3 regions of the Streptomyces sp. NPDC018947 genome follow, and region 3 is predicted to be linked to each of the others. Evidence: riboswitches for the same ligand, from Rfam matches in the RefSeq annotation. Region 3 holds a riboswitch; each other region holds the start of a gene.
The links. Region 3 has a riboswitch for cyclic di-AMP ahead of ACH499_RS12395 (M23 family metallopeptidase). Riboswitches for the same ligand answer to the same signal wherever they lie in the genome.
Positions count from the first base shown of each region.

Region 1: linked by a shared signal. The riboswitch ahead of ACH499_RS17560 (C40 family peptidase) and the one ahead of ACH499_RS12395 (M23 family metallopeptidase) in region 3 are both predicted to bind cyclic di-AMP.
Region 2: linked by a shared signal. The riboswitch ahead of ACH499_RS21410 (transglycosylase SLT domain-containing protein) and the one ahead of ACH499_RS12395 (M23 family metallopeptidase) in region 3 are both predicted to bind cyclic di-AMP.

Region 1 is NZ_JBIRZD010000008.1:216,730-220,932, reverse strand. It holds gene ACH499_RS17575 (helix-turn-helix transcriptional regulator) at 1-375, opposite strand, end outside; gene ACH499_RS17570 (ATP-binding protein) at 589-1,095, shown strand; gene ACH499_RS17565 (DUF6328 family protein) at 1,086-1,730, opposite strand; gene ACH499_RS17560 (C40 family peptidase) at 1,853-2,326, opposite strand; cyclic di-AMP (ydaO/yuaA leader) riboswitch at 2,330-2,541, opposite strand; partial or broken gene ACH499_RS17555 (urease accessory protein UreG) at 2,920-3,067, shown strand; partial or broken gene ACH499_RS17550 (urease accessory protein UreD) at 3,097-3,490, shown strand; gene ACH499_RS17545 (alpha/beta hydrolase) at 3,624-4,203, shown strand, end outside.
Region 2 is NZ_JBIRZD010000011.1:81,942-86,144, forward strand. It holds gene ACH499_RS21400 (GNAT family N-acetyltransferase) at 1-287, opposite strand, end outside; gene ACH499_RS21405 (HAD family hydrolase) at 501-1,310, shown strand; gene ACH499_RS21410 (transglycosylase SLT domain-containing protein) at 1,359-1,850, opposite strand; cyclic di-AMP (ydaO/yuaA leader) riboswitch at 1,854-2,027, opposite strand; gene ACH499_RS21415 (polyprenyl synthetase family protein) at 2,834-3,844, shown strand; gene ACH499_RS21420 (outer membrane lipoprotein carrier protein LolA) at 4,132-4,203, shown strand, end outside.
Region 3 is NZ_JBIRZD010000005.1:109,058-113,260, reverse strand. It holds gene ACH499_RS12405 (GNAT family N-acetyltransferase) at 1-252, opposite strand, end outside; gene ACH499_RS12400 (HPr family phosphocarrier protein) at 430-711, shown strand; gene ACH499_RS12395 (M23 family metallopeptidase) at 864-1,628, opposite strand; cyclic di-AMP (ydaO/yuaA leader) riboswitch at 1,641-1,804, opposite strand; gene ACH499_RS12390 (M16 family metallopeptidase) at 1,996-3,384, opposite strand; gene ACH499_RS12385 (M16 family metallopeptidase) at 3,381-4,203, opposite strand, start outside.

The DNA.
Region 1 (4,203 bases), on a different contig from region 3:
CAGACCGGGGACGACGGTGGTCTCCAGCGTGCGCATCGCACTCGCCTGGGACTCCAGGCTGATGAAGTCCCGGTACGTCGGGGGCAGTACGCCGCGATAGGCCTGCCACCAGTGGTGCCGGCCGCCCGTGCCGTCGGATCCCGCCAGCACCGCCAGCAACTCCCGCAACTGCGGATCGTCCACGCCGTAGGCGTCCAGCAGCAGGCGCACATCGGCCGGTTTCGCCCCGCTCGTCCCGGTCTCGATCCGGCTGACCTTCGACTGGTGCCAGCCCACCAGCCGGGCCGCCTCGCCGCTGGTGATCCCCGCCGCCGTGCGCAGGGCGCGCAGCTCCGCACCCAGTTTCCGGCGGCGCACCACGGGACCGTGCTGCATGGGCCACTCCTTTACTCCTTATGAGCCGCCCAAAAACGGTCTGCCGTCGCAGAGTTCACCGCTTCGAGCGACAGATATATGCATATCCCGGTGGATCGCCGCCCTTCAGCGGGTCGTGATGGCAGTCTGGCGGTGAAGCACCAGTCCGGGACCGTACTCGAACCATCCGCTCCGTGTCGGCCTGCGGTCCCGTGGGAAAGGGACGACGTCGCCATGGCAGACCACCTGGAAGCATCCGTCACTCTGCCGAGCGATCCCGCCTCGGTGGCCGCCGCCCGCACCTACGCCATGGCCACGCTGGCGGAGTGGGGCCTGCCCGCGGACGCGGAGATGGCCGAGACCGTCCGGCTCATCGTCTCGGAGCTGGCCACCAACGCGGTCCAGCACACCTTCGGCCAGTCACCCACCTTCACGGTGGACCTCGTCCTCGAACGGGACGAGCGGCTGCGCGTCGGCGTCACCGACAGCCACCCGCGCTTCCCCAAGCGCCTGCCCGCCGCGGTGCAGCAGGACAACGGCCGGGGCATGGTGATCATCCGCTGGCTGACGGCGGAGTTCGGCGGCAGGCTGCGGGTGCGGCCCACTCGCGAGGGCGGCAAGACCGTCTCCATCGAACTGCCCTGGACGGCGCCGGACGGTCCGGTGACGGCGGAGCCCGCTGTCACAGCCGTGGGCCGGCCCCGGAGCGAGCCCGCTGGGGGAAAGAACCCTCAGCGGTGAGGCGCCGGCGGCATCCGGCGCGCGGCGGCCGGTGCGCGCCGGGAGGCGGCCGGCGTACGGCGTGCCGGGACCGGCGCACGGCGGGGCGCGCCGCGCCGGGCCGAGGCGGCGGAGTCCGACGCGTCCGGGCGCCGTTCCCCGGCGCGGCCTCGGCCGCTCAGATGGGTCCGCCGGACCAGATGGGGGAGCAGCCCCCACAGGCCCAGGCAGACCGCCAGGGTCGCCCCGCCCGCGGCGAGTCCGCCGGCCCGGCCGGTGGTCACGTCGACGACGAGCATCACCGCACCGGTGAACGCGAGCACCAGCACGCCGAGGCCCACCGTGGCGAGCCGCGACGACACCCGCACGATGCGCGGCTTGGCGCCCCGCTGGAAGAGCGAGCGGTGCAGCGCGGCCGGGGCCGTGAACAGCGCCGCGGCGAGCACCGCGAGCAGCAGCGTGGTCACGTAGACGGCGCGCTGGACCGTGTCCAGCTCGGGGAAGCGCGAGGTGAACGCCAGGGACAGCAGGAAGGCGAAGAGGATCTGCACCCCGGTCTGGGTGACGCGCAGCTCCTGGAGCAGCTCGACGAAGTTGCGGTCGGCGCGCTCCAGCGGGGTCTCGTTGCGTGCGGTGCAGCGACGGTGCTCGGCCATGCCCTCACGGGTAACCGCCGAGCGCCGCGCCACTCCTGTGCGCACGCATCCGCCTCACGCCCTGCTGCCGGACGCCCGGGGAGGTGACGGCGCGTCAGGGTGCCGCCGACTCCCCGGGAGGGTCACTTCACCCGGCCGTACCAGACGCTCTTGGTCCAGATCTTCTGGAGCCGTACCACGTCCCCGGTCTTCGGGGCGTGCCAGATCTTGCCCTTTCCGGCGTAGATGCCCACGTGGTACACGCTGCTGCCCGAGTGGAAGAACACGAGGTCTCCGGCCTTGCGGCTCTTGGCGGAGATGTGCCGGGTCTTGTTGTACTGCTGCGCGGCGGTGCGCGGCAGTTTCTTGCCGGCCTTCTTGAACGAGTAGAGGGTCAGCCCGGAGCAGTCGAACCGGTTCGGCCCGGTGGCGCCCCAGGCGTAGGGGGAGCCCTTCTTGGAGGCCGCGATCTTGAGGGCCTTCGTCGCATGGGTGGCCGCGGCGGCCTCGCCGGCGGCACCGGGAACCACGAGCGAGCCACCCACCGCGGCGATGGTGAGGGCCGAGGCGGTACCGGCACGGGCCATGAGCGACGGGACACGATTGAGCGCAGTCATGCGCAACCCTTCGTCAGCCGCCTGTGAAGGATGACCTGTCGGATTCGGGCTGGCGAAGTTGCCCGGCCGCGTGTGCGGCTTCACCCCAAGGGCTGCTCGGCCCGGCCGTGGCGTGACCGTTCCGGCGACCCGTCGTGCTCGGGTCCTCCACTCCTGCCGATCCACTCCTGTCGACCGGTCGTCCGGGCGGCGGCAGGACTCGGCGTCCGCCCGGACCGCCCCGCCGCTGCGGCGGGGGCTTGTCGTCAGTAACGGATCTTGGCTCATGGAAGTCGGAAAATCCCAACGGAACGGGGCACTTGTGTTGTTACTCACCGCTCGGCCGTTCGGGTGGACACCTGCCCGGCCGGCTCTCCGCCCCGCGCGGCGCCGACGCCCGGACCAGCGGCGGAATGAGTAATTCCGCCAGCCGAGGCGCGGAGTGCGCAAGCTCGGCGAGCGGGAAATTCGAGGTGTTCCTACGCCGAAAGGGGGTAGGCCGAATGGCCCGTTTCCGGCCTTGGGTCGAGAACGTCCGGGGAACGGGAAGAAGGTGTGCGGCAGCGCGCGAAGACGTCGGAACGCGTCGCGGGCATGCGAACGGTCTGCCGCCGGTCCCCCGCAAGGGCGGCCCCGGCCTCTCCACCGCCGACCTGTTCATCGTCGACAAGACCGACCTCGCCCCGCGTCGGCTCCGGCCTCGCCCGGATGGCCGCCGACGCCGAGGCGCAGCGCGGCGAACCACCCGTCGCCCCGCAGTCGAGGGCGGTTGATCTCCGCTGAACCGCGGCGACCTCCGGGTGGCCACCTTCGCCGAACTCGCGCCCACGGCCGGGCTCGTGCTGCGCGAGGAGCAGGTGCTCGGCCGGGCCGGGGAGGAACCGGGGCGGCTCACCAGCCGTCTCTCCGTACGGATCCACGGCTGGCTGGTCCTCGACCGGAACCGGCCTGCGGGCCCGCCGTCCCCGGGCGGCTGACGGCCCCGCCGGACCGGCCGGCCGGTCCGCCGTCGGCCAAGTCGCCGTCGAACGACCGCGGTTCGCGACCGGTCCGCCGGCCGCCCGCCCGACCGGTCGGGGAGCGGCCGCCATGCCGCTCGCGGGGCCGGCTGCGCTGGACACGGCCGTGGCCCCGGACGCGCGGCGGCTGCGACGGCTGCCGGACGGGGCGCTGGCCTCGATGGACCGAGCCCGCCGACGGGCGGACACGAGTCTCCGTTTATCGGATTGGCAAAGAAGTGGCGCCTCCCCTGTTCCCGGGGAACGCACAGCCGCGAGGATCCCCGTACTCGTCGCACATCCTGTAGGGGGAGGGCCACTTGAGGAAGACAAGGCTGCACCGGAGAGCCGCCGCGTTCGGCACGGCCGGAGCACTCGTCACCGCCACGCTGATCGCCGGCACCGTCACGGCACCCGCGGCCGGCGCCAGTCCGGCCGTCGGCCGGGCCCACGGGCAGGGGCAGGGCCAGGACCGCGAGGCCCGCGGTGCCGCCATCGCCGCCGACCGTGCGGCGAAGGCCGGCGTCGACTGGCAGGACTGCCCCGCCGACTGGAACCTGCCCAAGCCCATCCAGTGCGGCTACGTCACCGTGCCGCTCGACTACGCCAAGCCGTACGGCAAGCAGATCAGGCTCGCCGTCGACCGCATCGGCAACACCGGCTCGAAGTCCGAGCGCCAGGGCGCCCTCATCTACAACCCGGGCGGCCCCGGCGGCTCCGGCCTGCGCTTCCCGGCCCGCGTCACCAACAAGAACGCGGTGTGGGCCAACACGGCCAAGGCCTATGACTTCGTGGGCTTCGACCCGCGCGGCGTCGGCAGGTCCGCGCCCATCTCCTGCGTCGACCCGCAGGAGTTCGTCAAGGCGCCCAAGATGGACCCGGTGCCCCGCTCCGAGGCCG
Region 2 (4,203 bases), on a different contig from region 3:
AGCCCCGGCCGCAGCACCGCTCCCTGGCAGTCCGAGACGCCGAGCCCGATCGCGCGGCCCGCCCCCAGGGGCCCGCGCTCGTACGGGAGGAAACCGGCCGCCTCACCGGCGTCGTACAGGACGGCCACCCGCGCCCGCGGCCGTACCCGGCCCACGGCGAGGGTGAACTCCGGTTCCATGAACGGGTTGCGCGGCGACGCCGACCCGGCCCGCAGGGCGCGCCAGTGTTCCCGTTCCCCCTCGCCCAGTTCCTCCGGCCTCAGCACGCGTACACGTCCGGCGCTCAACCCGACCCCCCGATCAAGTCCCCCTGGTCAACAGGAAGGTACCCCCGGGGTCAGTCCGCGGGGTAGAAGGCAGACCATGTTGTTGCCAACTGGTGCACAGGCCTTTAACCGCCTTTAGACGGTGTTGCGTCAGGATTCGGACACCTGCGAACGTCCTCGTGCGCAACCGGTCGTGGGGGAGTCCGACAGGTGCGGTGTCCGTATTCTCTGATCATGGACCGCACCGCATATTCACTCGTCGCCACCGACCTCGACGGAACGCTGCTGCGAGGCGACGACACCGTCTCCGACCGGTCGCTGGCCGCGCTCGCGCGGGTGACCCGGGCCGGGGCGCGGCACCTGGTGGTGACGGGGCGGCCGGCACCGAGGGTGCGGACGCTGCTGGAGGACCTCGGCTGCACCGGGCTCGCGGTGTGCGGCCAGGGCGCGCAGGTCTACGACGCCGGCGCGGACCGGATGCTGTGGTCGGTCACCCTGGACCGGGAACTGGCCGAGACGGCGCTCGGCAAGATCGAGGCCGAGGTGGGCCAGGTGTACGCCGCGGTCGACCAGGACGGCGTCGACGGGCTGACGCTCATCGAGCCGGGCTATCTGATGCCCCATCCGACCCTGCCCGCCGTCCGCGTCGAGCGGCGCGACGAGCTGTGGGCCGAGCCGGTCAGCAAGGTGCTGCTGCGTCACCCCGGCCTGTCCGACGACGAGCTGGCGGCGACGGCGCGCGCGGTGGTCGGTTCCCTCGCCACGGTCACGATGTCGGGGCCGGGCACGGTGGAGCTCCAGCCGTGCGGCGTCACCAAGGCGACGGGGCTGGCGCTCGCCGCCGAGCACCTGGGCCTGACCCGGCGGCGGACGATCGCCTTCGGCGACATGCCCAACGACATCCCGATGTTCCACTGGGCGGCGCACGGGGTCGCCATGGCGGACGCCCACCCCGAACTCAAGGCGGTGGCGGACGAGGTCACCCTCACGAACGAGGACGACGGCGTGGCCGTCGTCCTCGAACGCGTCTTCGGAGCCGGTTAGGACCCGCCCGGTGGGGGCCGGTCACGGCTCACTTCCTGGTGGTACGGCTCAGTACGCGCCGAAGACGTTGTCGATGGAGCCGTAGCGGTCGGCCGCGTAGTTGCAGGCGGCGGTGATGTTGGCGACCGGGTCGTACGGGTCCCAGGAGGTGCCGGCCACGTGGTAGGCCCGGAAGGTCGGGTCGATCACCTGGAGCAGGCCCTTGGACGGGGTGCCGTTGATGGCGTTGATGTCCCAGTTGTTGATGGCGAGCGGGTTGCCGGACGACTCGCGCATGATGTTGCGGTGGATGCCGTCGTACGTCCCGGGGATCCCGTGCTGCGCCATGACGTCGAGCGACTCGCGGATCCAGCCGTCGAGGTTGTCCGGGTACGTCGTCGCCGCCGTGGTGGCGGTGGTCGCGGCGGCCGGGGTGGCGGCGGACGCGGTGGCGGCGCCGACGAGCGGCATGGCGAGCACGGCCGCGCCGGTGCCGGCGAGGGCCAGCTTGCGGGCGAGGCGAGCGGTCCGGGTGTGACGGTTCTGACCGTTGGCAGGCATGTGTGTGTCCCTCTCCTACGCCTGCGAGGTGAGCTGTCGGGTTCGGGCGGGGAGGTGCCCGGCCGCGCCCCGAAGGGCACGGCTTCACCCCGAGCCGCTCCGGTGGTGACCGGTGCGGCGACTTACCTGGGTCCCCCGCTCCTGCCCGCGAGTGTGTCGAGTGGATGACTGAAATGTCGGTGTGTCGTGGCGGTGGCAGGATTCGGCGTCCGCCCGACAGGCCGGGAACGTATGCGAGAGCACATGTCCGGAACAAGTGCAGGAATCACCCGACGGGCGAGTTGACCTTGGTCTGGGGGATTTGGGGTGCTTGATCCTTTGCGGCCGCAAGGGCCAACTGGCCTACGGAGCAAAGGGCCGGCGGCACTTCGGTGGTGGCCGCGTGTGACTGCTGTGGCGTGAGGCAACTCACTGGCCTCAACAAGCTCGGCAAATCGGGCATTCGGGCCAACTGGTGGCCAACCGGCCCTCGGTGAGGACGGCTTCGGCGCCGGGGGTCGTCCGGGCGGTTCCGGCGCGCTCGAGCCGCTCGGCCGGGCCGCCCTTCCCGCGGGTGGTCCGTCCCCGGTGGGGCGCCCGGCGCCGGCGGCTCCGCGGGCGGCTCGCGCCGGTGTTCCGTCGCGCTTCGCGGGCACCAGTGCGCAGGGGAGGGGAAGGGGTGTGGACCGTGCGGGCGAGAGGGCGGGGCGCGGGTGCCGGACGGGTGGCGCTCCCGGGGTGCGCTCCGTCGGGAGGGGTGGTGGGATCTTCGGTGGCGGCTCCCGGCGCGCCGTGTCCTGAATGCGTCCCTGACGATGTCGGTCGATATCTGCTCATATCACCTGATCAAAAACATACCGTGCATGATCCGATACCGACCGGCCTGTAACGGTGGGCGCTAGCGGTGATCGAAACGTGACCGGATACGCTGACTTGAGTGGTGGCAGCGACCTATCGACAAGCCAGGTAATCGCCAGTAGACACCAGCAGACAGGAGACCCCTCGTGACCGTCGTCGGGCCGTTCGGGCTGAGCGTGCGGGACCAGGCTCTGGAAGCCGATGTCCAGACCGGATTGGCGGCCGTCGAGGAAGGGTTGCTTGAGGCAACTAAAAGCGAGGTGCCGTTCATCACGGAGGCCGCCCAGCACCTGGTGCGGGCCGGAGGCAAGCGATTCCGGCCGCTGCTGGTGATGCTGGCGTCCCGGTTCGGTGACCCCTACGCCCCCGGCATCGTGCCCTCGGCCGTCGTCGTGGAGCTGACCCACCTCGCCACGCTCTACCACGACGACGTCATGGACGAGGCCACCGTGCGCCGCGGCGTCCCCAGCGCGAACACCCGCTGGGGCAACTCGGTCGCGGTCCTCACCGGCGACTTCCTGTTCGCCCGCGCCTCCCAGATCCTCGCCGACCTCGGGCCCGAGGCGGTCCGCGTGCAGGCCCTCGCGTTCGAGCGGCTGGTCACCGGCCAGATCCTGGAGACGGCGGGGCCGCAGGACGGGCGGGATCCGGTCGACCACTACCTGGACGTGCTCGGCGGCAAGACGGGCTCCCTGGTCGCCGTCTCCTGCCGCTTCGGCGCGATGATGTCCGGCGCCGACGAGACCGTCGTCGACGTGCTGACCCAGTACGGCGAGCGCCTCGGCGTCGCCTTCCAGCTCGCGGACGACGTCCTGGACATCGCCTCCGACTCCCACGAGTCCGGCAAGACGCCCGGCACCGACCTGCGCGAGGGCATCCCGACCCTTCCCGTGCTGCGGCTGCGCGAGCGGGCGGCCCGGCTGGGGCTCGCCGAGGACATCGCGCTGTGCGAGCTGCTGGACTCCGACCTGAGCGACGACGCCCGGCACGCCGAGGCGCTGCGCCTGCTGCGCGCCCACCCCGCGCTCGAACAGGCGCGGCGCGACACCGTCCGGTACGCGAACGAGGCCCGGGCCGCGCTGGCCCCGCTGCGGGAGTGCGACGCGAAGTCCGCGCTCGTGGAGCTGTGCGACGCCGTGGTCCACCGGGCCGGCTGACGCCTCGGGCGGCCCGCCCGCCCCGGTCGCCCGCACCCCCCTTTCCGTCCGCCGCCACCCCCGGACGGGTCCCCACCCCCTACGGGCCGGGGGAGTCGCCGCCCCTCCGTCTCATCCCGCAGGAGTACGCGGAGTTGAGTCCGGGGTCTGACGCCTGGTCGCGGCCGGTTTGGTCAGATGGAGTCACGGAAAACCACCACTCCTCACCGATTCGGGTGAGAATGGCGGCTCACGGGTGAACACGTGCGAGGTCCCGCGACAGCCGCCGCCGACGACGGAGGGCACACATGGCACCGTTCGATTCCGACGACAACACGACCGCCGGGGAGGGCGAGGCGCCGCGCGCCGGACGGCGCAAG
Region 3 (4,203 bases):
CGTGGCCGCGAGCCCCACCCGGTCCACGAAGTCGTGGTGCGTGAAGCGGTGGACGTCCTTGGCGGACAGGCGCGGGTACGGCGCGAAGAAACGGTAGTACTTCGACTCGTCGGACACCTGCTCGTAGAAACTGACCAGGCGCTCGGCGTCGTCCACGGTGATGGGGCGCACGCGTGCGGTGCCGCCGTCGCGCAGCACCACGTCGGCCTCCCAGTGGGCGGGGTACTCGTGCCGGTCCGACGAGGTCTGCATGGGCCCCAGAGTACGGCTCGCGTACGACAACGGCGCGGGGCAGTCTGTGGAGAAACGGAGGGCCGGGCGGGGGCCGCGGCCGGACAGCCGGCCCGCGCGTCGCACGGCCGTCCGGCCATGGGTCATGATGTGGGAAACTGGTCTAGACAACCCGGTACACCTGAAGGGCAGCAACACATGGCTGAGCGCCGCGTCAACGTCGGCTGGGCCGAGGGTCTCCACGCCCGCCCCGCCTCCATCTTCGTCCGGGCCGCCACGGCCACCGGCGTCCCGGTGACGATCGCCAAGGCCGACGGCGACCCCGTCAACGCGGCCTCGATGCTGGCCGTCCTCGGCCTCGGCGCCCAGGGCGGCGAGGAGATCGTCCTCGCCTCCGACGCCGAGGGCGCGGACGCGGCCCTGGACCGTCTGGCCAGGCTGGTCGCCGAGGGGCTCGAGGAGCTTCCCGAGACCGTCTGAAGCGATCACGCGCCGAAAGGCCCGCCCGGACCACCGGGCGGGCCTTTCGTGCGTCCTTCCGCGGGCGGGCGCCGTGCGGTCGCCCCCGGGGCCGAGAACCGCGAGGCCCCGGCTCGGTGAGCCGGGGCCTCGGACATCCGTACCGTCCGTCGTCAGATGTTCACGCCGTGGGAGCGGAGGTAGGCGACGGGGTCCATGTCCGAGCCGTACTCCGGGCTCGTACGGGCCTCGAAGTGCAGGTGGGCGCCGGTGACGTTGCCGGTGTCGCCGGAGATGCCGATCTGCTGGCCGGCGACGACCGACTGGCCGACCGAGACGCCGATCGACGACAGGTGGCCGTACTGCGTGTACGTGCCGTCGTGCATCCTGATGACGACCTGGTTGCCGTACGCGCCGCCCCAGCCGGCCTCGACGACGGTGCCGACGCCGACCGCGTGCACCGTGGTGCCGGTGGCGGCGTGGAAGTCGACGCCGGTGTGGCTGCCGGAGGACCACAGCGAGCTGCCGGCCTGGTAGGACGTGGAGACGTAGGAGCCGGTGATCGGCGAGACGTAGGTGTTGAGGCGCTTGCGCTCCTCCTCGCGCGCGGCGCGCTCCTTGGCCTCGCGGGCCTCCTTGGCGGCCTCGGCGGCCCGCTCACGCGCGGCTTCCATCGCCGCCTCGCGGGCGGCGGCGTGCTGCGCGGCCTCCTGCTGGGCGGTGGCCTGGGCGTCGATCTCGGCGGCCACGGAGTCGCCGATGGTGACGACGGGGGTGAGACCGGTCTGCTCGGCCTCGGCCTCGGCGGCGAGGGCCGGGGCCGCGAGAGTGCCGACGACGCCGGTGGTGGCGAGGGCCGCGACGCCCGCCGCGTGGGCGGTGGTGCGCTGCATGCGGCTGGGACGGCGGTGCTTCCCGGAGGCGCGCGTGAACGCCATGTAGAGGCTGGTCCTTTCCTTCCCTCTCGCCTACCGGGTTAGCTGACGGGTTCGGAGCAGGAAGGTCTCCTACGGACCCCCTCGCTGCACGCGCGGGCGTCCGATTCACCCCAGGGACGTGATGGGTCCCCGGCTCCCCTGGCTCGCGCCGTACGGGGACTCGGCGATGACTGTCCGGTGCCGCGGGTGCGGCGCACTGCCTGACGGACAGCCGGGACGACGCTAGACGCGGCCGACTTCGATCCTCAAACGCAACAGGGTTTTTGTAGCGCACGCCACAGGACGGACAGGCAGCCTCTCCCTCAATTGGGACAAAAAACGGCCCTGGTGACGCTCGGGTCACCAGGGCCGCCGCACGCGTGCGCCGCTACTCGGCGGCGACGACGGTGACTTCGCCGATGCCGAGGGCCTCGACGGGCTCCCTGATCTGCGCCGCGTCGCCGACGAGGATCGTCACCAGCCGGTCCACCGGGAAGGCGTTCACGACCGCCGCCGTGGCCTCCACGGTGCCCGTGGCGGCGAGTTGGCGGTACAGCGTCGCCTGGTAGTCGTCGGGCAGGTACTGCTCGACCTGGTCGGCCAGCGTGCCGGCGACGGCCGCCGCGGTCTCGTACTTGAGCGGCGCGACGCCCACCAGGTTCTGCACGGCGACGTCGCGCTCGGCGTCGGTGAGCCCGCCCTCGGCGAGGGTGCGCAGCACCGTCCACAGGTCCTGGAGCGCCGGGCCGGTGTTGGGCGTGTCGACGGAGCCGCTGATGGCGAGCATCGAGGCACCCGTGCCGTCGGGCGCGGACCGCAGCACCTGCCCGAACGCCCGCACGCCGTAGGTGTAGCCCTTCTCCTCGCGCAGGACGCGGTCCAGGCGCGAGGTGAGGGTGCCGCCCAGGCAGTACGTGCCGAGGACCTGCGCGGGCCACACGCGGTCGTGGCGGTCGGCTCCGGTGCGGCCGATCAGGAGCTGCGTCTGGACGGCGCCGGGGCGGTCCACGATGACGACCCGTCCGGTGTCGTCGGCGTTCACCGGCGGCACGGGGCGCGGCTCGGCGGGGGCACCGGTCCAGGCGCCGAGGGTCTCGCCGAGCAGCGCGTCGAGGTCGACGCCGGTGAGGTCGCCGACGACCACGGCGGTGGCCGTGGCCGGGCGGACGTGCTTCTCGTAGAAGGCCCGGACGGCGGCCGCGTCGATCGCCGCCACCGTCTCCTCGGTGCCCTGGCGCGGGCGCGACATGCGCGAGTCGGCCGGGAACAGCTCCTTGGAGAGCTCCTTGGCGGCGCGGCGCGAGGGGTTGGCCAGCTCGTGCGGGATCTCGTCGAGCCGGTTGCGCACCAGCCGTTCGACCTCGCTGTCGTCGAACGCGGGCGCCCGCAGCGCGTCGGCGATCAGGCCGAGCGCCTTGGCGAGGCGGGAGACCGGCACCTCCAGGCTCAGCCGCACACCGGGGTGGTCGGCGTGCGCGTCGAGGGTGGCACCGCAGCGCTCCAGCTCGGCGGCGAACTCCTCGGCGGAGTGCTTGTCGGTGCCCTCGGAGAAGGCGCGCGCCATGATCGTGGCGACACCGTCGAGGCCGGCGGGCTCGGCGTCCAGCGGGGCGTCCAGCGACACCTCGACGGCGACGACCTGCTGGCCGGGGCGGTGGCACCGCAGCACGGTCAGGCCGTTGTCGAGGCTGCCGCGCTCGGGCGCCGGGAACGCCCAGGGCTTGGGCTCGCCGGCCTGCGGCTGCGGGTGGAATTCCATCGTGGCGAGCTCGGTCACTTGGCCGCCTCCTCGTTCTCGTCGGTGGCGTCGTTCTCGTCGGCGGAGGCGGTCGGCTCGTAGACGAGCACCCCGCGGTTCTCGGGACGCAGGCGGGCCGCGGCGATCTCGCGGACCTCCTCGGCGGTGACGTCCAGGACCCGCTGCACGGCGGTGAGGGCGAGCTGCGGGTCACCGAACAGGACGGCGTACCGGCACAGTTCGTCGGCGCGGCCGGCGACCGTGCCGAGCCGGTCCAGCCACTCGCGCTCGAGCTGGGCCTGGGCGCGTTCCATCTCCTCGGCGGTGGGGCCCTCCTCGGCGAACCGGGCCAGCTCCTCGTCGATGGCGGCCTCGATGACCGGCACCTCCACGTCGCCGGACGTCTTCACGTCCAGCCAGCCCAGGGAGGGCGCCCCGGCGAGCCGCAGCAGGCCGAATCCGGCCGCGACGGCCGTGCGGTCGCGGCGCACCAGCCGGTTGTAGAGGCGGGACGACTCGCCGCCGCCCAGCACGGTCACCGCGAGGTCGGCCGCGTCGCACGCGCGCGTGCCGTCCTCCGGCAGCCGGTAGGCCGCCATCAGGGCGCGCGCCGGGACGTCCTCCTCGACGACCTCGCGCAGCTCCCGGCCGATCACGTCGGGCAGGGAGCCGTCCCGGGGCGCGGGCTTGCCGTCGTGCCCGGGGATGGAGCCGAAGTACTTCTCGATCCAGGCGAGCGTCCGCTCGGGGTCGATGTCGCCGACCACCGACAGCACCGCGTTGTTCGGCGCGTAGTAGGTGCGGAAGAACGCGCGCGCGTCCTCCAGCGTCGCCGCGTCCAGGTCGGCCATCGAACCG